Haladaptatus sp. R4: one gene and its partners. The main gene of each other region encodes a partner of the protein of the gene in region 5 in a complex. Links are inferred from orthologs where the notes say so. Each region holds a gene or a part of one and is shown on either strand. Other genes may lie near its edges. The genes, in order: A4G99_RS08465, A4G99_RS13625, A4G99_RS21085, rpl7ae and A4G99_RS10795.

Region 1 (5,496 bases), on a different replicon or contig from region 5:
GGTGATGGTCAACGATGAGGCAAACTCCCCCCGCGAAGGGATGGAGGAGACCGTACCGGTCACCATCGTCGAGACTCCCCCAATGCGCGCCGTCGCTCTTCGAGCCTACGAAGACACGCCGTATGGGAAGAAACCACTGACGGAAGTGTGGGGTTCCGAGTTCCACGACGAACTCGGCCGCACGCTCAACGTTCCGGAGAATCACGACGCCGACGGCGCGGAGGAGGACCTCCGCGCGGCCATCGAGGCAGGCGACGTGGCTGACCTCCGGGTCATCACACACACCGTTCCCAGCGACCTCAAGAACGTACCGAAGAAACGACCGGACGTCATGGAAACGCGAATCGGCGGCGGCTCCCTCGACGAGCGCGCCGATTTCGCCCTCGAACTACTCGAAGACGGCGGGGAACACGACATCACTGACGTGTTCCGCGCAGGCGAGTACCTCGACACCAGTGGCGTCACGAAAGGTAAAGGAACGCAGGGTCCCGTCAAGCGATGGGGCGTCCAGAAGCGGAAGGGCAAACACGCCCGCCAAGGCTGGAGACGCCGCATCGGTAACCTCGGCCCGTGGAATCCGTCGCGCGTTCGCTCGACGGTTCCGCAGCTGGGTCAGATGGGCTACCACCAGCGTACCGAACTCAACAAGCGTCTCATCTCCCTCGGCGACGACGACGAGGCCTCCGTCGACGGTGGCTTCGTCAACTACGGCGAGGTCGATGGTCCGTACGCGCTCATCAAGGGTTCGGTGCCGGGCCCGAACAAGCGCCTCGTGCGCTTCCGCCCTGCCGTTCGACCGACCGACCAACCGCGCCTCGACCCCGAGGTGCGCTACGTAAGTACGGAGTCCAACCAGGGATAACCCATGCAGGCAACAGTACGTGACCTGAACGGCGAGGACGCTGATACGGTCGACCTGCCGGACGTGTTCGAAACGACCGTCCGCACCGACCTCATCAAGCGAGCAGTGCTCGCCGCACAGGCAAACCGGAAACAGGACTACGGTACCGACCCCCACGCCGGGATGCGTACCTCCGCCGAGTCGCCGGGCAGTGGCCGCGGTATGGCCCACGTCCCGCAGACGAACGGACGAGGTGCTCGCGTTCCATTCACCGTGGGCGGTCGTGTCGCACACCCGCCGAAAGCGGAGAAGGACCGCTCCCGCTCGATCAACAAGAAGGAGCGTAAATTGGCAGTTCGAAGCGCCATCGCGGCGACGACGGACGCCGAACGCGTCTCGGAGCGCGGACACCGCTTCGACGAGGACACGGAACTCCCCCTCGTCGTGAGCGACGACTTCGAAGACCTCGTGAAGACTCAGGAGGTCGTTTCCTTCCTCGAAGCCGTCGGCATCGACGCCGACATCGCACGCGCGGAGGACAACAAGAAGGTTCGCGCTGGCCGTGGGACGACCCGTGGCCGCAAGTACAAGACGCCCAAGTCGATCCTCTTCGTCACCAGTGAGGAGCCTTCGCGCGCAGCGCGGAACCTCGCCGGTGCCGACGTTGCGACGGCGCGTGAGGTCAACACGGAAGACCTCGCCCCCGGTACGCAGGCAGGACGACTGACCGTCTGGACCGAAAGCGCACTCGAAGAGGTGGCTGACCGATGAGCGTCGTCGAATACCCGTGGGTTACGGAGAAAGCGATGAACGAGATGGACTTCGAGAACAAGCTCCAGTTCATCGTGTCGCTCGACGCGACGAAACCCGAAATCCGCGATGAAATCGAGGACCGCTACGATGTCACCATCGAGAAGATCAACACCCAAGTCACCATGAAAGGGAAGAAGAAGGCGACCGTCTCGTTGTCGGACGACGACGACGCACAGGACGTCGCCTCCCGAATCGGGGTGTTCTGATAATGGGACGAAGGATTCAGGGACAGCGACGTGGACGCGGTGGACCGACCTTCCGCGCACCGTCGCACCGATACAAAGCAGAACTGGACCACAAAAACGCCGAGGACAGCGACTTGGTCACCGGGACTGTCGTGGGTATCGAACACGACCCCGCCCGCAGTGCACCCGTCGCAGCCATCGAGTTCGAGGACGGCGACCAGCGACTCGTCCTCGCACCCGAAGGCGTCGGCGTTGGCGAAGAGATTCAGGTCGGCGTTTCCGCCGAAATCAAGCCGGGCAACACGCTCCCGCTCGCCGAAATCCCGGAAGGGGTTCCGGTGTGCAACGTCGAGCGCCAGCCCGGTGACGGCGGCAAGTTCGCCCGCGCATCCGGCGTCGGAGCGAACCTCATCACGCACGACCGAGAGGCTGCTGTCGTGGAACTCCCGAGCGGCGAAGTCCGACGACTCTCGCCCCAGTGCCGTGCCACCATCGGCGTCGTCGCCGGTGGCGGGCGGACGGAGAAACCGATGGTCAAAGCCGGTAACAAATATCACAAAATGAAGGCTCGCGGTACGAAGTGGCCGAACGTGCGTGGTGTGGCGATGAACGCCGTCGACCACCCGTTCGGTGGCGGTGGCCGCCAGCACCCCGGACGCCCGAAGAGTGTCTCCCGAGACGCTCCGCCGGGACGAAAGGTCGGGGACATCGCGTCCAAGCGAACTGGACGTGGAGGTAACAAATGAGCGGAAACGAATACCGAACAGGACGCGAAGGTGAGTTCACCTATCGCGGCTACGACCTCGACGAACTGCAGGACATGAGTCTTGAGGAAGTCGCGGAACTGTTGCCCGCACGAATGCGGCGAAGCATCCTTCGCGGGTTGACCGTCGAACAGGAGAAACTGCTCGACAAGGCCCAGGACAAAACCGAGGAAGAATCGGCGAACAGCCCGATTCGGACGCACCTGCGCGACATGCCCGTGCTCCCATCGTTCGTGAACAAGACGTTCGCCGTCTACAACGGCAGCGACTTCGAGCGCGTGCGAATCGAGCCGGAAATGTTGGGCCACTATCTCGGCGAGTTCCAGCTGACCCGCACATCGGTCGAACACGGACAGGCGGGAATCGGTGCGACCCGTTCCTCGAAGTTCGTACCACTCAAATAAACCATGGGAATCAGCTACAGCATCGATGCCGACCCGGACACCACCGCCAAGGGGATGCTTCGGGATCAGCACATGAGCCACAAGCACAGCAAGGCGATTGCCCGAGAGATCAAGGGCAAAACCGCCGGGGACGCGAAAGCGTACCTCCAGCAGGTCGTGAACGAAGAGCGATCGGTGCCGTTTAAGCAGCACAACAGCGGCGTCGGTCACCGTTCGGACATCGACGGCTGGGACGCAGGTCGCTACCCGGAGAAGGCGAGCGAGGCGTTCATCACGCTGCTCGACAACGTCGTGAGCAACGCGGACGCCCAAGGATTCGACGGCGAATCGATGAAGATCAAGCACGTCGCCGCCCACAAGGTCGGCGAAGTGCAGGGTCGAAAACCCCGTGCGTTCGGCCGCGCAAGCGCGTGGAACACGCCCGAGGTTGACGTCGAACTCATCCTTGAGGAGGTCGACAACTAATGGCAGACGAACATCAGTTCATTCAGGACGGCCTACAGCGGTCACAGATAGACGAGTTCTTCGCGGAAGAACTCGGCCGCGCAGGGTACGGCGGCATGGATGTCGCCAAGACGCCGATGGGGACTCAGATCGTCCTCAAGGCGGAAAAACCCGGTATGGTCATCGGAAAGGGCGGGAAGAACATCCGGAAGATCACCCGAGAGCTCGGTGAGCGGTTCAACCTCGACGACCCGCAAATCGACGTTCAAGAGGTCGACGAACCGGATCTGAACGCTCGTATCGTCGCCGACCGGCTCGCCAACGCGCTCGAACGCGGTTGGTACTTCCGGAAGGCGGGTCACACGACCATCGACCGAATCATGGACTCCGGCGCACTCGGCGCCGAGATCGTCCTGTCCGGCAAGGTCACCGGCGCACGCTCGCGCGTGGAGAAGTTCAACCGTGGCTACATCAAGCACAACGGTGAACCCGCACAGACCATCGTCGATCACGGTCAAGGCGTCGCGGTGATGAAACTCGGCACCATCGGTGTCGACGTGAAGATCATCCCGCCGGGAGCGGACCTCCCCGACGACTTCCAGATCGAGGAGGGCGCAAGCCCCGAGGAACTCGTTCCGGAAGCGGTCGAGGCCAACGAGGCCGCGGACCTCATCGAAGAGCCGAGCGACGAGGAGCTCGAAGAGCTCCGCGCCGACGAGGACGAGGAATCGCCGGAACCCGGCGAGACCGAAGTCGAAGAGGAAGTCGTCGAGGAAGTCATCGACGACGAGTCCGAAGCGGAAGCTGACGAGTCCGAAACCGAGTCCGTCGAAGAGGAACTCGACGAGCTCGAAGAGGAAGTCGAAGCCGAAGCCGAGGAACTCCTCGAAGAGATGGAAGAAGACGACGAAGCCGAGGAGGAGGCTGAAGAATAATGGCCATCCTTCACACCGAAGAAATCCGCGACATGACGCCCGCCGAGCGCGGTGCCGAACTCGAAGAGATCGAGACGGAACTGCTCAACGCGAAGGCGGTCAAAGCGGCCGGTGGTGCCCCGGAGAATCCGGGTCGCATCAAGGAACTCCGTCGAACCATCGCTCGAATCAAGACGATTCAGCAAGAGGAAGGCGACGCGTCGGACGACGACGAATAATCGCACACACCTCATAACCATGCCACTAACACCCGAGACGATAACGAAACACGAACTCGCCGGTCTCCGCGTGCGAGTCGCCTCGGCGACGAACCCATCCCTCGAATCGATCGAGGGACGGGTCGTTTCCGAGACGATGAACACGCTTACGGTCGAGTCCGCGTCTCGGTCGTGGCAGGTACCAAAACAGGGCACGACGTTCGAATTCGAACTCACAGATGAAGCCGCCGCTTCCGTCAAGGAAGCGGGGACCGCGTCCAAACGGAGGTCGGAAACTGCTGGAGTCCGCTCCGGTCAGTCTGGTCTTTTCTCCGAGTCTTGCTCGGAGACACGTCGGAACACTTCCGACGGTGGCGAGGGCGTGGCTTACGTTACGGTGGATGGCACGAATTTGCTCTCACGACCCGCATTGCGTACCGAAATTGGAGGAAATTCGAAATGGCGTTAGGATTGAATGTACCAGAACCGGAGGAGACCTGCTCCCACGATGACTGCCCGTTCCACGGAACGCTTTCCGTGCGCGGACAGATCATCGAGGGCGAAGTCGCCTCCACTGACATGGATAAAACCGTTGTCGTCGAGCGAGAGTACGACGTTGCAGTGCCGAAATACGATCGGCAGATGAAGCGTCGCTCCCGCGTTCCGGCCCACGCGCCGGAATGCATGTCGCTCGAAGTCGGCGACACGGTTCGTATCGCAGAGACCCGACCGCTCTCGAAGACGAAATCACACGTCGTCGTCGAGAACCTGACCGAGGAGGGTGACGACTAATGGAAGCACTGAAGGCTGACGTGACACAGGGCGTCGAGAAGGGCTCCCTGCTCAACTGCGCCGACAACACCGGCGCACGCGAGCTCAAGGTCATCAGCGTTTCCGGCTACCACGGCACGAA
Region 2 (5,304 bases), 550 kb from region 5 along the record:
TTGGACGGCGTCGCGCTCGGCGTCGTGTTCGGCACCGCGCTATCGCTGACCGGAATCACGCTCGCGCTGGCCGCCATCTTCACGCCCTTCGAGGTGGACGTTCCCCGCGACTACCTCGTCCTGTTCGCGCTGTCGCCGTTCGTGATGGTGCCGTTCGTGCTGTCCGGGAGCGTGACGCCCTCCGATGGCGTCGTCCTCATCGCCCTGTTCGTCCTCGTCTTCGGCTACATCGTGTACCGGGAATCGAGTCGCAACACTCCCGTCTTCCGGGATACGGAGGTACGGGAGATGCTGGACGGTGGTGTCGTCCGCCCCGCCGCCGACGACATTCCGTTCGTCCCCGACCGCGAACTTCCGGGAATCGCGTGGTTGGGTCTCTCGGTCGTGGCGCTCGTCGGTCTCGTCATCGGTGCCTCGGCCATGTCGATGGGGACGGAGGGAATCGTCACGACTACGGCATCGAGGACACCGTGTTCGGGGCGACCGTCGCGACGGCCGTGTTGACCGTCGAGGACCTCTTTTTGACCATCGAACCCGTCCGGCGCGGCGCGCCCGAAATTGGCGTCGGCAACGTCGTCGGGAGCGTCCTCTTTTCGGTGACGGGGAAAATCGGGGTCATCGCGTTGGCGGGGAGCATCGGCATCGGGTCGTCCGTCCTCGTCTGGCACCTGCCCGTGTTCGTCGTCGGGACCGTGCTCGCGGCGTACTTCATCCACACCGGTCGTCTCCGGCCGTGGCAGGGGTACGTCCTGCTCGGCCTGTACGTCGCCTACTGGGTCGTCAGCTTCGTCGTCTTCGGCGGCGCGCCGATAGAAATGTAGATTCAGTTTCCTCTCGAAGTTGTCTTCTATCCGATATTTATCTTTCTCTCACCGACCTCGATTCCGAAACGCCGACGTTAAACGCCGCGATTGGCAATGAACGCGCATGAACTGTCGGCAGTGTGCGTCCTCGCTCGAACGACCGGGCGACTACTGCCTGGTCTGCCGGACGCAGAACGCCGACTCCGTCGTCCTCACCGTCGCCCGCGACCACGCCGAACTCACGATGCTCCGGGACGAAACCGTCGTGGGGAAGACCGGCGTCCGGACCACGCCGGAGGACGGTGAAAACGAGGTCGTCGAACTTCGCAACTTCGCGGGGCGCATCGCCGACGAAGTCCGCCGAAAACACCCCGAGGAGGTGTACGCGGCGGGCAACCGCGACGTGATTCGGGCGATTCGGGCGAAACTCCACCACGACTTCTATCGCGTCGGGGACGAGGACCCGGTCGAGGAGGTGCTCGCCGCCGAGGGGAGCGCTCGCTCGAAGTCGTGGACCTCGACCCGAGCGAGAAACTCGGCGGCTCACACACCACGCTCATCGGCAACCACGACGGCATGCGGGTGATTCGGGAAGTCGCTTGCCACCCGCACGTCAAGAAGGTCATCCCCGGTCCCATCAGCGCCGGGGGGTCGAGTTCGGACTCCGGCGTCCGCGCCAAGGCGACCCGCGCCGACGAGAACGGCAACGTCCGTATCCTCCTCCGCGACGGCTCCAGCGTGCAGGAAAACCGCGTCGTCACCACCGCGATGGACCGCGAACTCGGCGAGCGGATTCGGGAGGATCTGAACGAGGCGCTACGGGAGAGCGGATTTCAGTAGCCCACGAACCGGATTTCGGTTTTCGTTCGACGCGTCCGTCGGTTGGTCTCGCACAACCTTGTCTAACCGGCGCGTGGTGCTGTGCGCGGTTGCGTTGCGGTCTCATCGACGTCTGTACTTGCTGTCACGGCGAAACGATCAGCGACTCTTCGCCAGCGTGCAGCCGTAACTTTTGTAGTCGAATCTCCCGATTACATTCAACTACACCCGTTTCTGACGCAGCCCCAGCCCTTTTGGGCCTGCGTAATTATATGTAATTACATGGCCTCACGCTACGACGCGATACTCACGGCGATTCCGACGCTATCGGGCGGTGGATACGTGGCCGGGCAGTTCACGTCGTTCCCGATGGCCATCCTCGGTCTGCTCGGGGCGCTGTTGGTCGTCGGGTACGCGTTGGCTCGACCGCCGGTCTGAACTCAAAGGGTTTATCTGTCCTCTCGGGTTATTTCTCGGTACTATGGCCGAAGACTCTAAATCACGAACCGGCAGTGCCGGTCGGTTCGGAGCGCGATACGGTCGCGTCGCGCGCAAGCGCATCTCCGAAATCGAAGCGGACATGAACGAGAACCACACCTGCCCGGACTGCGGAAGCGACACCGTGGACCGACAGGGAACGGGCATCTGGGAGTGCGGTCGGTGCGGCTACACGTTCGCCGGTGGTACCTACCGCCCGCAGACGCCCGCCGGACAGACCGTCAAGCGCTCCATCCGCGCCGCATTGGCTGACGACGAATAATGAGCTACAAGTGTTCGCGCTGCAAGCGGGATGTCGAACTGGACGAGTACGGCGGCGTCCGCTGTCCGTACTGTGGCCACCGCGTTCTGCTGAAGGAACGGAGCCGCGACGTCAAGGAAGTTCACGTCCGGTAACGCCCGTGTCTCACGACGCGTTTCTCGAATTCGATTACGACTCCGAGGAGCGTGCCGTCACGGTGTTCCGAAGCGTCGAGCAGGAGATCGGCGAGATCGACGACGAGCGCTCGCGGACGACCGTCGAACGGGACGGGAAGACGATGCTGGTTACCGTCGAAGCGGCGGACCTCGTCGCCCTCCGCGCGGCCCTGAACACGTGGCAGACGCTGATCGGGGTCGCCGAAACGGTCGCCGGAACCGCCGACTGAACGGGTAAAATTCGACCGTCTGATCAGTTGACTGTCAGTCTAGCTTTTTCGGATATGTTTTTTGCCGTATCGACGCATTTGTATTCATCGGGTTCCTTACGATAGCACCGTGTTCCGAAGTAGTCCGGGAACGAAGTGCGTATCGTGGCGTCGAACCACCCCTGCCGGGGGGCGATAGTCGTGTTCGACCGACTCAACCCATTCGGGAGTAAAAAGGATAGCACGGGTGGAACGGATTTCAAACGAGGCCACCGCATCGAGATCCGATGTCCCGAGACGATGACGCCGATCGCCACGGAGCACACCGACCCCGACGACTGGGATTCGAACGTTCCGGAGGGAGAGGGAGTTGCAACCTACGACTGTCCCGCGTGTGGCGGTCAGCACCGGTATCTCTGGGGGCCGCCGGTACCGCTCTGTTTGGACGACGATAACGACGACGACGAACTCGTCCTGTTCGAGGGCGAGTAGACGACGGTTCGAGAACCCCGTTTCAGTTTTCGCTCCATACGCTATCTTCCGGCGTTCGCGTGAGCGTTCCGTCTTCGTCCCACGTTTCGACTACCTCGTCGAGGCCTTCCCGATAGCTTCGATACCGTGGTTTCCAGTCGAACGTCTCCCGGAATCGATCGTTGGTGGTCGGCATCGATGTCGTCAGCAACTCGACCGAGTTCTTCCCAACGAGCGGACGCGCAAGCCAGCCCGGTATCCGTCGCGGCGTCGGGGCGCCGAGTCGTTCTGCGAACGCGGTGAACAGCGTGGCGACCGTCACCGGTTCGTCGTCTGTAACGTGCCAGAGACCGCTCTCGTTCGATTCGGCCGCCGTGGCGAACGCCCGCGCCGCGTCTTCGACGTGGAGTATCGAGAGCGTCGCGTCCCGTCTACCGAGGAGTCCGCCGCCGAGAATCGGGAACTCCCCGTTCAGCAGTCCTTCCCCCATCTGTCGAGTGTGCGCCGAGTCGGCCGAGTAGAACCAACCACAGCGAAGGATTCCGACCTCGAATCCGTACTCCTCTCCACCTCGGCGAACGACGCGCTCCGCTTCGAGCGCGGAGCGCGTGACCCGGTCGGGATGCGGCGGCGAGTCCTCGTCGAATCGACCGCCGTCGGGTTGGCGGGCGACCCAGACGATACTCTGGAGTAGCAGGCGCTTCGCGTCGATTTCGTCGGCGACCGCCACGAGGTTCCGCGCGCCTTCGACGCGCACTAAATCGTTCCGCGTCCACTCCTCGTCGGTCGGTTTCAGACTCGTCGGAATGGCAGTCGCGACGTGAATCAGCACGTCACAGCCGTCGGCCGCCTCCACCAGCGATTCCCGGTCGAGAACGTCCCCACGCCGAGGTTCCCCACCGTTCTCCGCAACGAGTTCGTCGCCGCGCTCGTCCCGCGCGAGGCCGACGACGTGATGGTTCCGTGCCGAGAGTTCCGCGACGAGACGACGGCCGAGGACACCGGTCGCACCGGCGACGAAGACGTTCATACTCGATGTCACGACCGCCCCGCCAATACGGGTTTTGCCGCGTGTGCCGGATGGTTCTCCCGTTTCGGACCCGGTGACGACTACGAACTATGTTCGCCCGGTTCGAGTACCGGTCGAAACGACGGCGGAGCGTGCCGGGCGTAACCCGTCCAAAGTCCTTCTGGCTCTCTCCGCGCGAGTAAAAGCGGGGCTTTTTCAGTCCAGACGACAAGGGACGGGTATGCAGGGTAATCTTCCACCGGAAGCACAGGAGAAGCTCGAACAGCTGCAGGACCTTCAGGATACGGCACAGCAGGTCGCCGTGCAGAAGAATCAGGCCGAAACACAGCTCACTGAATCGGAGAACGCGCTCGAAGAACTCGAAGACATCGACGAGGACGCGACGATGTTCCGCGAAGTCGGCGAACTGTTCGTCAAGACCGGCTACGACGAGGCTCAGGAGGACCTCGAAGACAAGGTCGACAGCCTCGAAATCCGCGTCGAGACGCTGAACAAGCAGGAAGAGCGTGTCCGAACCCAGTTCGAGAAGCTGCAGGGCGAACTCCAAGAGATGCTCGGCGGCGGCGCGGGCGGCCCGTCCGGCCCGACCGGTCCCGGCGGCGCTGGCGGCGCGTAAGCGATGCCCAGCGACGAAGCGGTCGTCCTGACTGCCTCGGAAGCGGCCGAGGACCTCATATTCGAACGAATCAAGCAGTCGAACGTCAAGGATTTCGACGTGACGGTCACGTTCGAGGAGGGTATCCTCGAAGTGGACGTGTACGTCAACGCTCCGAACGCGGATCGGGACGAGGAGAAGGTGGCGAACGATGCTGCACTGGCCGCCCGCGCGGCGGTTGACGAACTGTTCGCCGAGACGGAAGCCGAGGAATCGGCATAACGTCACTCTCCCGACTTGCTTATTCAAGCCGAATTATTATAATAGATAGTGCAAAAGGAACACTGTGACGAGTCACCAGTCACTGGCCCGCCCGGAGGGCGACCGCCGAAAACGGCGGAACCGGCGCGCTTTCCTCGCGCCGTGAGACAGCGCCTTCGGGGCTGACCCGCCCACCCGCCA
Region 3 (5,450 bases), on a different replicon or contig from region 5:
CGGTTCCTCGTAATCGACGCCGCGTCCGGGTTTGTCCATGTAGATCCGCATGAGACCGAGTTCCTCCCAAATCTTCTCACGGAGCGCGTCGAGACCCTTCTCCTTCTCGGCGCTGATGAACACGGATTCGTCCGGGTCGATGTCGTGGTCGCGGAGTTCCCCGCGGACTTTTTCGGCGTAGTCGTGCTCGATGAGGTCAACCTTGTTCACCGTGACCATCGACGGGAGGTAGACGCGGTTGTCCATGATGCCGTCGATGAGGCGGTCGATGTCCACCGTTTCGCGCAGGGTGACGTTCGCGTTGACGTATCCACGCTCGCGGAGGATTTCTTTGATGGCGTTCTCTGAGAGGTCCTGGTCCGCGCTGGACGTGACGCGGATACCGCCGCGGCCCTTCTTGGCGATGGAGATGCTGGGCGGCGTGGAGTCCAGCCGAATCTTGTTCTCGTACAGTTCCTCCTGCAAGCGTTCGTACTGGTCGATTTCGAAGACGGAGAGGACGAAGACGACGAGGTCGGCCGCACGAACCACGGAGAGGACCTCCTGTCCGCCACCGCGCCCGTGCGCGCACCTTCGATGAGCCCCGGCACGTCGAGGAGTTGAATGTTCGCTCCGTTGTACTGCAACATCCCGGGGTTCACGTTGAGCGTCGTGAACTCGTAGTCACCGACTTCGCTCTCCGCGGCGGTGAGCGAGTTCAACAGCGTCGATTTACCGACGCTGGGGAAGCCGACGAAAGCGACGGTCGCGTCGCCCGTCTTCTCGACGGCGTACCCCTCTCCGCCACCGGCGGAGGACTGGTTCTGTAGCTTCTCCTTTTTCTCCGCGAGCTTCGCCTTCAGCCGACCGATGTGGCTCTCGGTGGACTTGTTGTAAGGCGTATCCGAGATTTCCTCGCGGAGTGCTTCGATTTCCTCCTCCAGTCCCATTAGCAACACGTCAGCCGTGACTGCCGAAAAACTTGTTCCTTCTCGTCAGCGGTATTTTGTCCCTTAATTCGACACGTTAATACGTTTCGGCCTGTCACATGATGTGAAGTCAAATGCCGGACCCTGCCCGTCTCCGCGATAGCACGCAAATCGTCCTCCACCGCGACTCACTCGATGGGATCCGCTGCGAACTCGAACACAACTTCATGCTGACTATCGTTTCGGCGAGCGGCGAATGCGACGAGTGGCTCCGGCTCATCGGCAGTCCGGTCGAGATAAAGAACGCGAGTCAATTTTTGGGACGGCACGGCGTCAGCCTGCCGTAATCGGGTTTCAGCGGTCGTCGTATCCCTTCAGTGGTTAGGTGAACGGTTCTTACCCGCGGAGAGCCGATCCCACCGTTCTCCAGCACCCGAAAAGAAATCCTTAAAACTCCGGCGAGATTTCGGATACGTATGGTAGATACGATAGAAGTACTCGTCCCCGGTGGACAGGCCAACCCCGGCCCACCACTCGGCCCGGAACTCGGCCCGACGGCGGTCAACGTGCAGGAAGTCGTCAACGAGATCAACGAGCAGACGGCTGCGTTCGACGGCACGGAAGTGCCGGTCACCGTCTTCGTCGAGGACGACGGCGGCTTCAGCCTCGAAATCGGTGTCCCGCCGACGGCGGCGCTCGTCAAGGACGAGGCCGGATTCGATACTGGCAGCGGCGAACCCCAGAAGGATTTCGTCGCCGACCTCTCCATCGACCAAGTGAAAAAGATCGCCGAACAGAAGAAACCCGACCTCCTCGCCTACGACACGAAGAACGCGGCGAAGGAAGTCGTCGGAACGTGTGCCTCGCTCGGTGTCACCATCGAGGGCGACGACGCACGCGAGTTCAAAGCCAAAGTGGACGCCGGCGAGTACGACGACGCGCTCGCGGCGTAAACTGGATTCTTCTTCATATCCACAGCAGTATCGCGGAGTAGCCACCGGCACCGAGTGCGAACGCCCAGAAGCGACTGCGCCGTTCTTCCGGGAGTTCTTCTTTGATGACGTTGAGGATGACGCCACCAGCGAGGAACGCAAAGAGGGTGTTCACGACGGCTTCGTCCACGTGCGTGGCGATACCGATTCCCCACCCAACGACGACGGCGGCGGCGAGCACCCAGCGGCCGACCCGGTCGTAGGTGTCCCGGTGGTGGTCCCGAAAGCCGTAATCGTTGACGATGAAGTGAAGCGCCATGGCCGTCGCGTACAGCATGAGGCTGATGATTCCCGGTTGCTCCCGATGCACGAGCAGGTAGCCGATGAGCGCGTTGTACGTCGTGAACGCGCCGACGTGAATCCAGAAGACGCTCATGGTCGTCCCCGGTTGGGTGGTCTTTTCCGGATCGGTAGAACGATTCTCGTAGCCCGATTCCTCCGCGAGTCGTTCCAATCCGTAGAACAGCGCGAACCCGCCGAGCGCGACGAGGAAGACGTGGCGCTCGAAGAATCCGGCGAGGAGCGGAACCGATTCGAGTATCGTCCCGCCCTTGAGTTCGGGGAGGACGTGGACGAAGACGTAGGCGACGGACGCGCCGCCAGCGATCGAGAGCCAGTAGTTTCGCGGTATCCCTCGAAACGCGCGTACCTGCCCGGCGCCGAGGTGCACGGACGCGAGCGTGATGGCCACGAGGCCGGTGAGAAGCGTCGATGTCGTCATCGCTGTCTGTACGTGATTCGTGCCCAAACCGCAAACCAATGGTGGCTCGACGGGGTATCTCGCCGAAATAGTTCGACGGGTTTAAGTTCCGCATGCGTCAAATTCGGGTGAGACAGGCATGGCCTGTTTCACTGACCCGTAGGAGCATTCCTGCGTACTACGGAGGTGAACGATGGCAAATAATGAGATAGAGCAAGCAGTCTCTCGCGCACTCGAGGACTCACCTGAGCGGAATTTCCGCGAAACGGTGGACCTCGCAATCAACTTGCGCGACCTCGATTTAAACGATCCGTCGAATCGTGTCGACGAGAGTATCGTACTCCCGTCCGGAACCGGCCAAGATACCAAGATTGTCGTCTTCGCGGAGGGTGAGACAGCCCTTCGTGCGGAGGACGTCGCGGACGACGTTCTCTCGGGCGACGAACTGGAAGACTTGGGCGATGACAACGACGCGGCAAAGGACCTCGCGGACGAAACGGACTTCTTCATCGCCGAGGCGTCGATGATGCAAGACATCGGTCGATACCTCGGTACCGTTCTCGGTCCGCGCGGTAAGATGCCGACGCCGTTGCAACCCGACGACGACGTCGTCGAGACCGTCAACCGGATGAAAAACACCGTCCAGCTTCGGAGCGGCGACCGACGAACGTTCCACACGCTCGTCGGCGCGGAAGACATGTCCGCCGAGGACATCTCCGACAACATCGACGTTATCGTTCGGCGTCTTCACTCCAATCTGGAGAAAGGACCGCTCAACGTCGATACTATCTACGTGAAAACGACGATGGGACCGTCGGTGGAGGTTGCCTAGAATGTCCGCAGAAGCCGAACACAAGACAGAGCACATTCCGGAGTGGAAGCGCGAGGAAGTCGCTGAGCTGACGGATTTCGTCGAGAACTACAACAGTGTCGGCGTCGTCAACATCACCGGCATTCCGAGCAAACAGCTCCAGAACATGCGCCGCGGTCTTCACGGAAGCGCGGAACTTCGCGTCAGCCGTAACACGCTGGTGCAGCGCGCGCTCGACGCCGTGGGCGGTGGCTTCGAAGACCTGGAGGAGTACATCACGGGCCAAATCGGCCTTATCGGGACGAACGACAACCCGTTCGGCCTGTACAAGGAACTGGAAGACTCGAAGAGTCCGGCACCGATCTCGGCCGGTGAGGTCTCCCCGAACGACATCCTCATCCCCGAGGGTGACACGGGTGTCGACCCCGGACCGTTCGTCGGCGAACTCCAGCAAGCCGGAGCATCCGCACGGATCATGGATGGCTCCATCCACGTGACCGAGGACAGCCTCGTCGCGGAGGAAGGCGACGAGGTTTCGCAGGAACTCGCGAACGTCCTCGCCGAACTCGGTATGGAGCCGAAAGAGGTCGGTCTCGACCTGCGCGCCGTCTATTCGGACGGCGTCATGTTCGAGTCGGACGAACTCGCCATCGACGTGGACGAGTACCGCACGGACATCGAGACGGCTGCGGCCTTTGCCCGCAACCTCTCGGTCAACGCCGTGTACCCGACCGAGCAGACCGCACCGCTGCTCATTTCGAAGGCCACGGGCGAGGCCAAGAGCCTCGCCTGCAGGCCGAAATCGAGAGCCCGGACGTCGTGCCGGACCTCGTGAGCAAAGCGGACGCACAACTGCGCGGACTTGCCGCACAAATCGACGACGAGGACGCGCTGCCTGAGGAGCTTCGCGGTGTCGAAGCACCCGCAACGGGCGGCGTGGCCGAGGAAGAAGAATCGACTGACGAAGAAGCAACTGAAGCCGAGCCTGAAGACGATGACGACGACGATGATGACGACGAAGACGCAGGCGCAGGTCTCGGCGCGATGTTCGGATAATTACTAACCATGGAATACATCTACGCAGCACTCATCCTGAACGAATCGGGCGAAGAGATCAACGAAGACAACCTCACGGACGTGCTCGACGCTGCTGGCGTCGACGTCGAAGAGTCCCGCGTCAAGGCGCTCGTCGCCGCACTCGAAGACGTGGACATCGAGGAGGCCGTCGAACAGGCCGCCGCCGTCCCCGCTGGTGGTGCCGCTGCACCTGCCGGTGGCGACGACGAAGGCGCTGCTGACGAAGCCGAAGAAGAGGAAGCCGCTGAAGAAGAAGAAGACGACGAGGACGAGGACGCCGGTGGCGAGGGCCTCGGCGAACTCTTCGGCTAAACGCGACGACTTCAACTCGAACACTTTCTTTCGGACGCCGCGTGGAGAGCGACGGCGTTCGCGGACGTGACCGACGGGATGGTTCTGCGGTTTCGACGTGATTGCTGGAGAGTGGACGTTCGTGTTCGAGGGGTCGGGCGTGAAGGAGGAGTTCTATTCCCGCAGATACGCCACGACTTCGTCCGGGTCCGCCGACAGGCCGCCGCCCTGTGCGAACGCCGGACTGCCGCCACCGCCGCCGCCGAACTCGGCTGTTACGTCGTCCACCACGTCGCCAGCATCGACCTCGCCAGCAGTACCGACGACGATGAACGTCGAACCGTCCTTTCCGGCGAGCGCGACCACGTCGGCCGTCTCGCCCGCGAGTTCCCGTACCCTGTCGCTCAGTTCGTTCGGGCCGACGCCGTCGATGGTTCCGACCAGCCACTCGTGACCGTTCCGGACGACGGTCTCCTCCGCGAGTTCCGCGATGGTCGCCCCGACGAGTTGCGATTTCGCGTCGGCCACCTCGGCTTCGAGTGCATCGATTTCGTCGGTGAGACGGGCGATTTCGTCGGGTAGATCTCCGATTCCGGTGCCCGCGGTTCGTGCGGCGTCCAGCGCGCTCAGTTTCTCCTCCGTCCGCGTGCGGATGGCTGGCGGGCCGACGG
Region 4 (5,385 bases), on a different replicon or contig from region 5:
GCGAGCGTCGCGTCGAAGTCGTCCCGTCGCGTCGGCCACGAGTCGAGCGGCGGTGTGAGCAACACGAAGAGACCGCCGCCGTCCACCGCGCCGACGACCCTCCCGAGCGCGTTCGGTCGAAGTTCGTCGTGAGCGTCGAAGACGACCGCCTCGTGGGTCGTTCCGAGGAGGTTCCCGGCCCGGTTCTGGCTCACTCGTTCGCAGTCGAGCACGCGTCGAGGGGCGACCTGTGCGGTTTTCCCCTCGGGGATTTTTGCGGCGGCGAGGGCATCTTGAGCGACTTCGTAGCCCTCCTCGCGGTCCCCGGCGAGGACGAGGAGTCGCCGCTCGTTCGACTCGCGGGCTTCGTTGCGGAGCGCGGCCACCAGTGACGAGACGTTCACGTCCGTGTGGTTGGTCGGTTCGCCGCAAGGATGTTTCTCTTTGGTGGAGGAAAAGACAGGAGTCGCGGCGAGGTGGGGTTTACGTGATGGCGTCAACCCGCTCGCATTTCGTGCGCGGGGACCTCGCCGGATAGGATGTCCATGGCGTCACGTATATGCTTTCTGGCTACTGTCAGTGAAAATTACTCTCCGGCGGCTACCCTGCGAGCGACGAACCGGCGTACAGTGCGACGACGAGCAGAATCCAGACGGCGTCCACGAAGTGCCAGTACATCGTGACGGTCGTCACCGAGGTGTCCCGTTCCTCCGAGAACTGTCCGTACAGAGCGCGGACGAACAGGACGCTCATGAGGACGATACCCAGCGTGACGTGCAGGCCGTGTAAGCCGGTCAGCCCGAAGAAGGCGCTCCCGAAAACGCCCGACGTGATGGTGAATCCCTCGTGCGTGATGAACAGCATGTACTCGTAAATCTGTCCGCCGATGAACACCACTCCCAGGAAGACGGTCAACCCGAGGAAGGCAATGAATCGCTGTCGGTGCCCACGGAGTAGCGACATATGCGCGTAGTGGAGCGTCCCACTGCTGGCGACGAGGATGACCGTGTTGACGAGGACGAGTGCACTCAGTACGTCCGGAATTCCCCCCGCTGGCGGCCACGTCCCGACGCGGATGAAGAAGTAGTAGACGAATCCCGCGCCGAACGTCGCCACTTCGGTCCCGAGGAACAGGGTCATCCCCCAGCGGAGTTTCGTCCCCCCAGAACCGTCGTGTTGCCAGTACTGGTCCACGAACCCGTGATACAACCACCCGTACAGTCCGGTGAGGAAGACCATCGTCCCCAGGACGAACAGGACAGGGCTGACGAACGTCGGAACGTAGCTGTTTCCGCCGTGGCTCAGGACGTACAACCCGGCGCCGACGTACAGGCTGACGATACCCAGGGCGCCGATGAACGGCCACCACGAGGCTTCGCCGAAATCCTTCGGCCAATCCTCGGGCGCTGAAAAGTGCTGTTCCTCCTCGTCGGCCACCGTTTCGGTGCTCATGACCGGCCCCCACTCATGAACCGACGTACGGGTCGAACGCACAAAACAGGTGTTCGGATTCGTCGGAAACGTTTCGACCGGGAAATTGCCCAGTCGAACGGTGAATTGAAACGTTTTTGTCATTCGTCCGTTTCGGTACGAGCATGCCTGGCCCCATCTTCTGCTCCGGTGAACGAGTCGAACTCAGGACGACCGAACGGGAGGACGTCGACTTCATCCAGCGCGCTCGAACTGATCCGGCCATCCGAACGTCGCTCGGGTTCGTCCGACCGTACAACCACGAGCAGACCGAGGAGTTCTTCGAAAACACGATTTCGGCGGACAACGGCGATTCGAACTTCCTCGTCTGCGTGGACGGCGAACCGGTCGGCGAGGTGAACCTGTTCCGCGTCGAGCGCGACCACGGCGAAATCGCCTACTGGCTCGATTCCGACTGGCGGGGCGAGGGCTACGCGACGGAAGCCGTTTCCCTGCTCCTCCGGTACGCCTTCGGCACCAGAGGACTCCATCGCGTGTTCGCTCGAATCGGGGGTTTCAACGACGGGTCACGGGGACTCGTGGAGCGATTGGGATTCCAGCGGGAGGGCCGACTTCGTGACCACACGTTTTGGCGCGGGGAGTACCACGATACCTTCGTTTACGGCCTGCTCCGCGAGGAGTGGAACGGCGGTTTCGAGTCCCATGAATAATCCCCCGAAATCGCCCGATAGGAGCGTGTGCGCCACCGTAGCACCCCGTCATGGATTTGAAAGCGTTTTTATGGGGGCATACTCTACTGGAGGGTACAACCTACGCGGGGTTGATGATGCTCCTAGCCGCACAGGACTCATCCGGCAGGGGAGCCTGAGCCAGCGCGTAGGAGAGGTGAACAACCTATGCCAGTATACGTCAATTACGACGTCCCAGCTGACTTGCAGGACCGAGCGCTCGACGCGCTCGAAGTCGCACGGGACACAGGAAGTGTAAAGAAAGGAACGAACGAGACGACCAAGGCAGTCGAGCGCGGCAACGCCGACCTTATCTACGTCGCGGAAGACGTGACGCCGGAAGAAATCGTCATGCACCTGCCCGAACTCGCCGACGAGAAGGGAATCTCCTTCATCTTCGTCGAGACGCAGGACGATGTCGGTCACGCGGCCGGACTCGAAGTCGGCAGCGCTGCCGCCGCCATCGTTGACGCTGGCGAAGCCAGCGACGACGTGGACGACATCGCCTCGAAGGTCGAGGAACTTCGGTGAGGTGGTAGACGATGAGTGCTGAAGAGACCGGACAGGAGGATTCCACCTCCGCCGAGGTCATCGAAATCGTCGGTAAGACGGGGATGCACGGCGAGGCCATGCAGGTCAAGTGCCGCATCCGTGAAGGTAGCAACCAAGGGCGAATCATCACTCGCAACTGTCTCGACCGGTCCGAGAGGGCGACGTGCTCCAGTTGCGAGAGACCGCACGTGAGGCAGACTCCATCGGAGGACAATAATGCCACAGACACGCGAGTGCGATTACTGCGGAAACGACATCGAACCCGGCACGGGAACGATGTTCGTCCGCGTAGACGGAACGACCATCCACTACTGCTCCGCGAAGTGCGAGAAGAACGCCGACCTCGGGCGCGAACCGCGCGACCTCGAATGGACCGAGGCCGGCCAAGCAGAGAGTGGTAACGAATGAGCGAACGAACCTTCGTGATGGTCAAGCCCGACGGCGTTCAGCGTGGTCTCATCGGGGAAATCGTCTCCCGATTCGAGGACCGCGGTCTGAAGATGGTCGGCGGCAAGTTCATGCAGATCAGTGAAGAACTCGCCCACGACCACTACGGTGAACACGAAGGCAAGCCGTTCTTCGACGGCCTCGTCGAGTTCATCACGTCCGGCCCAGTGTTCGCGATGGTTTGGGAAGGGCAAGACGCAACGCGACAGGTTCGCCGCATGATGGGCGAAACCGACCCAGCCGAATCCGCCCCGGGCACCATCCGTGGCGACTTCGGTCTCGACCTCGGCCGAAACGTGATCCACGGTTCGGACCACGAGGACGAGGGCGCAAACGAGCGCGAAATCGGCCTGTTCTTCGACGAAGAGGAACTGGTCGATTACGAGCAAGTCGACGCCGAGTGGCTGTACGAATAAGCCACTGACGTTGCAGATTACGAATTCATTTTCTGGAAGTAAGTCGATGAGCGACGGCCATTCCGCTCGAACGCTACCCGCTCGTCAGAACGAACGTCAGGAGGAACCCGGCCGCAGTTGCGAGCGCGACGAGCGGTCCTCCTTCGTCGAACGCCTCGGGGATGACGGTCACGGCGAGCGATGCGAGCACCGCACCTCCGGCGAACGCCCGAACGAGGGAGAGCAGTTTGTCCCCGAATCCGGCCGAGACGACGCTTCCGATAACGACGGCGGCGGTCAGTAGTCCAGCGACGAGCACCCAGAGGCCGATGATATCCTTCCTCGAATAGTCCTGACTCTGCATGTCCGTCGCGCCGTTGAGCGATTCGGGAAAGTTCGAGGCGAAGATGGCGACCAGCAGGGTGAGATAATGGACGTGTCCCGCGCCGCCGATGGTGACGCCGAGGGCGGTGTTCTCGGGAACACCGTCGAGGGTGACACCGGCCAGCAGGGCGAAACCGGACTGGCTCGACGCGTAACGGTCGATGAGCATATCGGCACCGACGAACACCGCCGCACCGGTCATCAACCCCGCTCCGGCGTACCACGGGCCGCCCATGTTGAACGCCTCTTCGAACAAATCGAAGGTCAACGCGGTGATGAGCGCGCCGCTGGAGAAGGCCAGCGCGGCCGCCACCACGTCGTCCGGCGGCGTCCAGAACGTGCCGAGTGAACTACCCATCACCAGCGCGCTGGAAGCGAGCACGCCGACGACGAGCGATGTCGGAAAGAACACGTCGTGTCGTTCGCGAGGATAACTGTTAGCAGTTGTGGCAGTCCGGGTTGGTTTATCGAAATGAAAAGCCGCAACGTAGGTGGCCGAATTCGATAGTTCCGTGGTTTGGGTCACTGTATCGCCTGCGGTGAAGACCTGACCGAGGTCGTGGAAAGTAACACGAACGCGAAGTTCAGTACCGTAACCGTCCAGGAATGTTCGGAGTGCGGTGCGATTCTCGGCGTGACGAAAGTCGGCATGTAATTCCCCATTTTGCGGCAATATTTGCCGCAAAGCACCCCGTCAGGACAGTTGCTACCGAAGGACACAGTCGAGGGGGAATCACGATGAGCGATACCGAAACATCGGAAAGCGGAGCGCACGAAGAGCACGAACATCACCACGACGTGGAGGGGCCGGGATATGCCACGCCGCAGGCCGCCATCGAGGAGGCCGAGCGCGAGGAAATCGCGTACGTGCCGTCGCTGTACGTCGGGACGGACGTGGACGCGCCGGACTTCCTGTCGGTCGTGGACGTGAACCCAGAGTCAGACACGTACACCGAGGTCATCGACCGCGTGGAGATGCCGAACAAGGGCGACGAACTACACCACTTCGGGTGGAACGCCTGTTCGTCGTCCTGCCACGTCGAGGGGTTGGAACGACGCCACCTCGTGGTACCGGGTCAACGCTCGTCCCGACTGCACATCATCGACACGAAGGACCGGGAGAACCCGGAAATCGTCAAAGTCATCGAACCCGAGGAGGTGTACGAGTACGACCTCTCGGCACCGCACACCGTCCACTGCATTCCGGACGGGGAAATCCTCATCTCGATGCTGGGGAACGAGGACGGCGACCTGCCGGGCGGTTTCCTCGAACTGAACGACGACTTCGAAATCGAGGGGCGATGGGACCCGCCGGGCGAGATGGAGATGAACTACGACTTCTGGTATCAGCCACGCCACAACGTGATGGTCTCCTCGGAGTGGGCCGCGCCGAAGACCTACTATCCGGGATTCGATTTGGAGGACGTCGAGGCGGGCAAGTACGGCCACAAACTCCACTTCTGGGACTG
Region 5 (5,450 bases):
CGGCGACGTCCACGTCGTTCGCGTCGATTCCTGCATCTGCGTAGGCTTCCTCGGCGGCCTCCTCGGCCGCAGGCGAGCGGGCGAGGTACTCGCGCCCTTGGAGCGCCATCCGGTCGCCGCCCTGTCCGGTTCCCGTGACCGAAACCGGCGCGTCGAGGCCGTGTTCCTCGGCGTACTCGTCGCTGACGAGCACGACGGCGGCCGCACCGTCCGTGATGGGACACGCGTCGAATAGGCCGAGCGGTTCGGCGATCATCGGTGCGTCGAGCGCCTGTTCGAGTTCGATCTCCTTCTGGAACTGGGCGTGTTCGTTCGGCACGGCGTTCGCGTGGTTTTTCACCGCGATGTGAGCCAAATCCTCGCGCGAACCACCGTACTGCTCGAAGTAAGCCCGCGCCATCAGCGCGTACGCGCCGGGGAACGTTATCCCGGCCCGAACCTCGTACAGGTCGTCCGCCGCGATGGCGAGGGCTTCCGTCGTCTTCGCCGTCCCGAGGTTGTTCATCCGTTCCGCCCCGCCGACGAGAATCGCGTCGGCCTCCCCGTTCCGAACGTCCTTGACGGCCTGCCGAATCGCGACGCCGCTGGATGCACACGCGCTCTCGTAGCGCGTCGCGGGCGCACGAATTCCCGCGGCTTCCGCCATCAGCGGTCCTTGGTGGCCCTGATGTTCTGCCAATTCGCCCATGAAGTTTCCGTAGTAGAGTTCCTCGATATCGTCGCGGGGGACCTCCGCATCGGCGAACGCGCTCGCGCTCGCCTCGGCGAACAGGTCACGCCCCGTCCGCTCGGGATGCTTCCCGAAGTGAGTCAATCCGACTCCTGCAATCCGAACACCTGTCATGGGAGAACGTACGAGCGGCCCGGTTAAGAAAGCCACTCCTTTCGATTTCAGGCCGAATGGGAGAAATTTCAGCCGGTTGTCCCGGGTCGGGATGGACGAACGTACAATTACCTACCGCCAAATCCTTCATTAATTTTCAAAACTGAACGTTCACCGGAAAATCGACAAATCGGTGCCGCTGTGTGGAAATAACTAGCGGACGTACCGCGTTACCGTCCCGCATTTTTCCCGGTTCGCCGCGTCCGTTTTTCGCCCGAGTCGACTCATCACCGGCGGTACGACTCGACGGGAGAACGGGAAGAGGGTAGAATCGAACCGTTCGGCACCGAATCAGTTCGCGGAATCGACGACATCGACGTCCTCGGCGTCGATGGCGTCCGTATCGAGCCAGTGGGGAACGTAGTTCCGGCGGTCGAAGTCCTCGCGTTCGTCCTCGGTACCGATGACACACCACAGTTGGGGTTCGTCCGGGCCGTGCCAGTCTCCCTGTCGGGTGATGGAGAAACAGACCTGTTCTACGTCGTCGTAGTTGATGATCGCGTCGTCCCGGATTCCGGGGTCCCCGTGGATGATGAGCCGTTTCATACGAGAGGGTTTGTAAGGCGGTCAATTAAGCGCTTTGCAACCGCCGTTCGACTCCGCTTCGGGTACGGATTCGTCTCAGACGTAGTATGGGACGTTGTTCATGTGGGTGACGATTTCGTCGCCGAGGGTGTCGAGATAGTTCGAGTGGTCGTCGCCAACTTGCGAAGTCGCGTCGTACTCGACGTAGTTGGGTGCGGGCGTGTTGCCGTCCTCGTACCCCGTCTCGCCGAGCGCCTGGTCGAACTCGATGGTGTTGTACACCCACTCCAGCACGTCGTCCTCCTCGTTGTGGTAGTTGAACGTCGCCGTCGTCTGGTTCGTGATGGCGTTGTACGTGTCCATCCACTCCTTGGTGGGCGCTTCGTTGTCCGTCGCCGCGCCGAGCATGTGGGTCGAGTACACCTCGTAACCGCCGTCGTTCCACCACGAGGTCACGTCGAGCGAGCGAAGCGAACTGAGGAGCACCTGTGCACCGAGCGAGTGGCTGGCGAACCTGAGCGTGGTGTTCGGACAGTAGTATTTGAGGTACACCGCGAACTGCGCGAGTTTGACGCCATTCTTCTGGGCGACGTCCTGTGCCGTCCCCCAGCCGAAGTCGACGCCGCCACCGGCGTCGCTGTCCCACGAATAGCCGATAAGGGTTCCGTCGTACCCTGCGGCGTCGAGGTTGTTCTTCGCCGAGAGGAACTTGTCTTGGGCCTCCTGCACGGGGTCGCCGCCCGTCTTGTGCCAGCCGTGGATGAACACGGTCAAATCGTCCACACAGCCGGTATCGACGCCCGGAACATCGCCAGTGGTGTCGTAGCCCGTCTCGGTGTGGCCCGAAGTCAAGTTACCGTCGTCGTCGAAGTGGCCGCGTGTCGAGACGATGGGAATCCCGTATCGGTCCGCGCTTACCGTTCCCGTTCCCATTCCGAGCGCTGCGAGTCCCGCCCCTGCGACACCGGTTCGTTTGAGAAATTGCCGTCGATTGACGTTTGTCATGATGTATTCACTCTGTATTTTATGGAGATGAACTTCAAAATTTTTATTTTCATAATAGAATGAAATAGACTCACGGAGAGGGCTATATATTCCGTCCCGCATCCGTCGCAGTGGAAACCAAACGGGTTTTAAGTCCCGGCCCGCAATTTCACCGTAAGGTCGATATCTATGCAGATGCCACGTCGATTTAACACGTACTGTCCGCACTGTCACTCACACCACGAACACGAAGTCGAGAAGGTCCGCACTGGCCGACGAACCGGTATGAAGTGGGACGCTCGCCAGCAGAAACGCGGTAAAGCCGTCATCGGTAACGCTGGTGGTTTCTCGAAGGTGCCCGGTGGGGACAAACCGACGAAGAAGACCGACTTGAAATACCGTTGCAGCGAGTGTGGCAAAGCACACCTCCGCCCGGGATGGCGTGCAGGCCGACTCGAATTCCAGGAGTAAACACATGGCAGGAAATTTCTACAAAGTTCAGTGTCCGGACTGTGAGAACGAACAGACCGTCTTCGGCAAGGCGTCGAGCGAAGTCAACTGCGTCGTCTGTGGTCACAACCTCGCCACGCCGACCGGCGGCAAGGCAGAAATCAACGGCGACGTCCTCGAAACGATAGCATCCCGATGAAATACAGTGGCTGGCCCGACACTGGCGAACTCGTCGTCGGTAAAGTAGACGAGATTGAAGACTTCGGGGTCTTCATCGACCTCGAAGAGTACGAAGACAAGCGTGGGCTTGTCCACGTCAGCGAGGTCGCCAGCGGTTGGATCAAAAACGTCCGAGACCACGTCAGCACCGGACAGACCGTCGTCTGTAAGGTTCTCGACGTTGACGAGGGGTCCCAACAGATCGACCTCTCGATCAAGGACGTGAACGAGCATCAGCGAAGCGACAAGATCCAGGACTGGAAGAACGAGCAGAAGGCCGACAAGTGGATGTCGCTCGCGTTCGGCGAGGACATGGGCGACGAGCAGTACACGCACGTCGCAAACGAACTCCTCTCCGAGTTCGGCAGCATCTACGACGGCTTCGAGCAAGCGGCGATTCACGGTCCCGAAGCGCTCGACAGCACCGACCTCACGGACGAGGAAATCGGACAACTAGTCGAGACCGCTCGCGAGAACGTCTCGGTTCCCTACGTCACCGTCACCGGCTACGTCGACCTCCGCAACCCGGGGAAAGACGGCGTCGATGGCATCAAGGAGGCGCTCAAAGCCGCCGAAGGAAACGGCGACATTCCCGACGAAGTGGAACTCGACGTTACCTACGTCGGTGCACCCGAATATCGCGTTCGTGTGAAGGCACCGAACTACAAGACGGCGGAGGCGCAACTCGAAGAGAGCGTCCACCGTGCGGAGGTCGTCATGGACGGCATCGAGGGGACCGCCGACTTCCACCGTGACCGCCACACCGAAGACGAATGAAATCGAACATCCGGGTATGTTCCGCGTGGGAGGCGGAACACGACCGCCCGGTGTACACCCTTTTGACGACGTGTCCCGACTGTGGAGCGAACGCCGTAAACAGCGCACCCGCCCCGTTCGACCCGAACGACCCGTACGGGGAGTACCGACGCGCACTTAAGCGGCGCGACCACGAATAAGGTACATGGACGAAATCGACATCGACATCGTCGCCAATCCCGACTTGGAAAGCCCCGTCCTCATCGAGGGACTTCCGGGCGTCGGTCACGTCGGTAAACTCGTCGCCGAGCATCTACTCGAAGAGAAAGAAAGCGAACTCGTTCGACGGGTGTACTCCGAGTATCTGCCGCCACAGGTGAGCGTCGGGGACGACGGCACGGCCGCACTGGTCTGTGTGGAACTCCACGCGTTGACGCTGGACGGGCAGGACGTACTCGTCCTGACGGGCGACTATCAAGCCCAGGACAACGTCGGCCACTATCGGCTGACGAACGCCTTTTTGGACATCGCCGAGGAGTTCGGTGTCGAACGCGTCTTCGCGCTCGGCGGCGTGCCGACCGGCGAACTCATCGAGGAGTACGCCGTGTTAGGTGCGGCCGCGACGACGGAGTTCGTGGACGAACTCGAAGACGCGGGCGTCGAGTTCCGCGAGGACGAACCGGCGGGCGGCATCGTCGGCACCAGCGGACTCCTGCTCGGTCTCGGCGGACGGCGCGGGTTCGAAGCGACGTGCCTGATGGGCGAGACGAGCGGGTATCTGGTCGACCCGAAAAGCGCGCAGGCGGTCCTCGAAGTCCTCCAGAAGGTGCTCGATTTCGAGGTCGATTTCAGTTCGCTCGAAGAGCGCGCCGAGGAGATGGAGGAAGTCGTTAACAAGATAGAGGAGATGGAATCCCAATCCCAACAGGCATCCATCCCGTCGGACGACGACCTGCGGTACATCGGCTGAGCAGTCACGTTTTCCCCGTCGTAACGGCCAGTTAGAACAGCGAACGCTCTTGTCCGTTGTAAATGTGGTACAGCGCGGAGACGAGGAAGAACGTCAAAAAGAACCACGTCCAGAACTCGAAATCCAGCAGTTGTATGGAAAAGAGGTGGAGTTTCGCCGCGAAGAGGACGATGAACTCCAGTACCCCGAGACCGAGATAGTACGTCGGCCACGAAACGTCGTGTTCGGCGACGACCTCCATATACACCTCGACCTCGCGTGCGCGGTCGTTGAGAACCAGTTCCTTCGACCGTTGGTCGTACTCCACGATACCGAGGTCGTCCAGTTTCGGGAGGTGTGTCTGATGGAGCGAAACGTAGACACTCTTTCTAACGTTTCTGGGTGGGGGGACTCCCCCGTTTCCAGCGTGGCGATGTGTTCCGCGAGGTCGTCGACGGCCAGTGAGTCACCCGTTTGGCGAAGATACCGAATCGTTTCGCGTCGTCGGTCGTTCCGCAAGACGTTATGAATCTGACTCTCGTCGAGTTCCCCTTTTGTCCCCGGTTCGGTGAGTTTCATAGCTTGGAGGTAAACATGAGATTATCTCCGAGTTCGATACACACGCATATATTATAACCAAGGGTATTAACTTTGCCACCCAACAGGCGTTTTTTTAGAACAGTA

The links.
Region 1: A4G99_RS10795 (region 5) and A4G99_RS08465 share a complex: the UniProt entries of both Methanocaldococcus jannaschii proteins name them as parts of the 50S ribosomal subunit. The link is inferred for Haladaptatus sp. R4 from one-to-one orthologs.
Region 2: A4G99_RS10795 (region 5) and A4G99_RS13625 share a complex: the UniProt entries of both Methanocaldococcus jannaschii proteins name them as parts of the 50S ribosomal subunit. The link is inferred for Haladaptatus sp. R4 from one-to-one orthologs.
Region 3: A4G99_RS10795 (region 5) and A4G99_RS21085 share a complex: the UniProt entries of both Methanocaldococcus jannaschii proteins name them as parts of the 50S ribosomal subunit. The link is inferred for Haladaptatus sp. R4 from one-to-one orthologs.
Region 4: A4G99_RS10795 (region 5) and rpl7ae share a complex: the UniProt entries of both Methanocaldococcus jannaschii proteins name them as parts of the 50S ribosomal subunit. The link is inferred for Haladaptatus sp. R4 from one-to-one orthologs.

What each region holds. Positions count from the first base shown.
Region 1 is NZ_LWHG01000011.1:934,331-939,826, reverse strand. Bases 1,870-4,741 are described here. They hold A4G99_RS08465 (50S ribosomal protein L22), read left to right. Parts: upstream 1,870-3,010; coding sequence 3,011-3,472; downstream 3,473-4,741. Other genes in these bases: A4G99_RS08450 (ribonuclease P protein component 1), read left to right, coding at 4,624-4,741; rpmC (50S ribosomal protein L29), read left to right, coding at 4,386-4,604; A4G99_RS08460 (30S ribosomal protein S3), read left to right, coding at 3,472-4,386; A4G99_RS08470 (30S ribosomal protein S19), read left to right, coding at 2,582-3,007; A4G99_RS08475 (50S ribosomal protein L2), read left to right, coding at 1,870-2,585. Also shown: A4G99_RS08490 (50S ribosomal protein L3), read left to right, coding at 1-862; rpl4p (50S ribosomal protein L4), read left to right, coding at 866-1,612; A4G99_RS08480 (50S ribosomal protein L23), read left to right, coding at 1,609-1,860; more of A4G99_RS08475, read left to right, coding at 1,863-1,869; more of A4G99_RS08450, read left to right, coding at 4,742-5,052; A4G99_RS08445 (30S ribosomal protein S17), read left to right, coding at 5,043-5,375; A4G99_RS08440 (50S ribosomal protein L14), read left to right, coding at 5,375-5,496. UniProt on the Methanocaldococcus jannaschii protein: This protein binds specifically to 23S rRNA. It makes multiple contacts with different domains of the 23S rRNA in the assembled 50S subunit and ribosome.
Region 2 is NZ_LWHG01000021.1:799,844-805,147, reverse strand. The notes cover bases 1,063-3,742. They hold A4G99_RS13625 (50S ribosomal protein L37ae), read left to right. Parts: upstream 1,063-2,103; coding sequence 2,104-2,382; downstream 2,383-3,742. Other genes in these bases: A4G99_RS13605 (NAD(P)-dependent oxidoreductase), read right to left, coding at 3,261-3,742; A4G99_RS13610 (hypothetical protein), read left to right, coding at 2,912-3,238; A4G99_RS13615 (KEOPS complex subunit Pcc1), read left to right, coding at 2,522-2,767; A4G99_RS13620 (DNA-directed RNA polymerase subunit P), read left to right, coding at 2,382-2,516; A4G99_RS25970 (hypothetical protein), read left to right, coding at 1,905-2,060. In the rest of the region: A4G99_RS27325 (hypothetical protein), read left to right, coding at 1-504; A4G99_RS27320 (hypothetical protein), read left to right, coding at 471-821; more of A4G99_RS13605, read right to left, coding at 3,743-4,247; A4G99_RS13600 (prefoldin subunit beta), read left to right, coding at 4,468-4,863; A4G99_RS13595 (DUF3194 domain-containing protein), read left to right, coding at 4,867-5,124; A4G99_RS28780 (hypothetical protein), read right to left, coding at 5,204-5,304. UniProt on the Methanocaldococcus jannaschii protein: Binds to the 23S rRNA.
Region 3 is NZ_LWHG01000031.1:80,567-86,016, forward strand. The notes cover bases 1,787-4,612. They hold A4G99_RS21085 (50S ribosomal protein L1), read left to right. Parts: upstream 1,787-2,793; coding sequence 2,794-3,432; downstream 3,433-4,612. Other genes in these bases: A4G99_RS21075 (50S ribosomal protein L11), read left to right, coding at 1,787-1,861; A4G99_RS21080 (hypothetical protein), read right to left, coding at 1,875-2,621; rpl12p (50S ribosomal protein P1), read left to right, coding at 4,477-4,612. Also shown: A4G99_RS21070 (hypothetical protein), read left to right, coding at 1,043-1,255; more of A4G99_RS21075, read left to right, coding at 1,385-1,786; more of rpl12p, read left to right, coding at 4,613-4,800; A4G99_RS21100 (DHHA1 domain-containing protein), read right to left, coding at 4,954-5,450. UniProt on the Methanocaldococcus jannaschii protein: Probably involved in E site tRNA release. Binds directly to 23S rRNA. Protein L1 is also a translational repressor protein, it controls the translation of its operon by binding to its mRNA.
Region 4 is NZ_LWHG01000031.1:26,114-31,498, forward strand. Bases 1,227-3,987 are described here. They hold rpl7ae (50S ribosomal protein L7Ae), read left to right. Parts: upstream 1,227-2,306; coding sequence 2,307-2,669; downstream 2,670-3,987. Other genes in these bases: A4G99_RS20770 (heme-copper oxidase subunit III), read right to left, coding at 1,227-1,431; A4G99_RS20775 (GNAT family N-acetyltransferase), read left to right, coding at 1,575-2,120; A4G99_RS20785 (50S ribosomal protein L24e), read left to right, coding at 2,907-3,098; ndk (nucleoside-diphosphate kinase), read left to right, coding at 3,095-3,553; A4G99_RS20795 (ZIP family metal transporter), read right to left, coding at 3,627-3,987. Outside these bases: tRNA(Met) cytidine acetyltransferase TmcA, read right to left, coding at 1-383; more of A4G99_RS20770, read right to left, coding at 580-1,226; more of A4G99_RS20795, read right to left, coding at 3,988-4,328; A4G99_RS26215 (hypothetical protein), read left to right, coding at 4,434-4,571; A4G99_RS20800 (selenium-binding protein SBP56-related protein), read left to right, coding at 4,655-5,385. UniProt on the Methanocaldococcus jannaschii protein: Multifunctional RNA-binding protein that recognizes the K-turn motif in ribosomal RNA, the RNA component of RNase P, box H/ACA, box C/D and box C'/D' sRNAs.
Region 5 is NZ_LWHG01000021.1:249,821-255,270, forward strand. The notes cover bases 1,397-4,222. They hold A4G99_RS10795 (50S ribosomal protein L44e), read left to right. Parts: upstream 1,397-2,581; coding sequence 2,582-2,863; downstream 2,864-4,222. Other genes in these bases: A4G99_RS10785 (HAH_0734 family protein), read right to left, coding at 1,397-1,429; A4G99_RS10790 (twin-arginine translocation signal domain-containing protein), read right to left, coding at 1,505-2,413; A4G99_RS10800 (30S ribosomal protein S27e), read left to right, coding at 2,868-3,041; A4G99_RS10805 (translation initiation factor IF-2 subunit alpha), read left to right, coding at 3,038-3,838; A4G99_RS10810 (RNA-protein complex protein Nop10), read left to right, coding at 3,835-4,017. Also shown: A4G99_RS10780 (thiolase domain-containing protein), read right to left, coding at 1-844; more of A4G99_RS10785, read right to left, coding at 1,175-1,396; more of A4G99_RS10815, read left to right, coding at 4,223-4,787; A4G99_RS27165 (hypothetical protein), read right to left, coding at 4,819-5,094. UniProt on the Methanocaldococcus jannaschii protein: Binds to the 23S rRNA.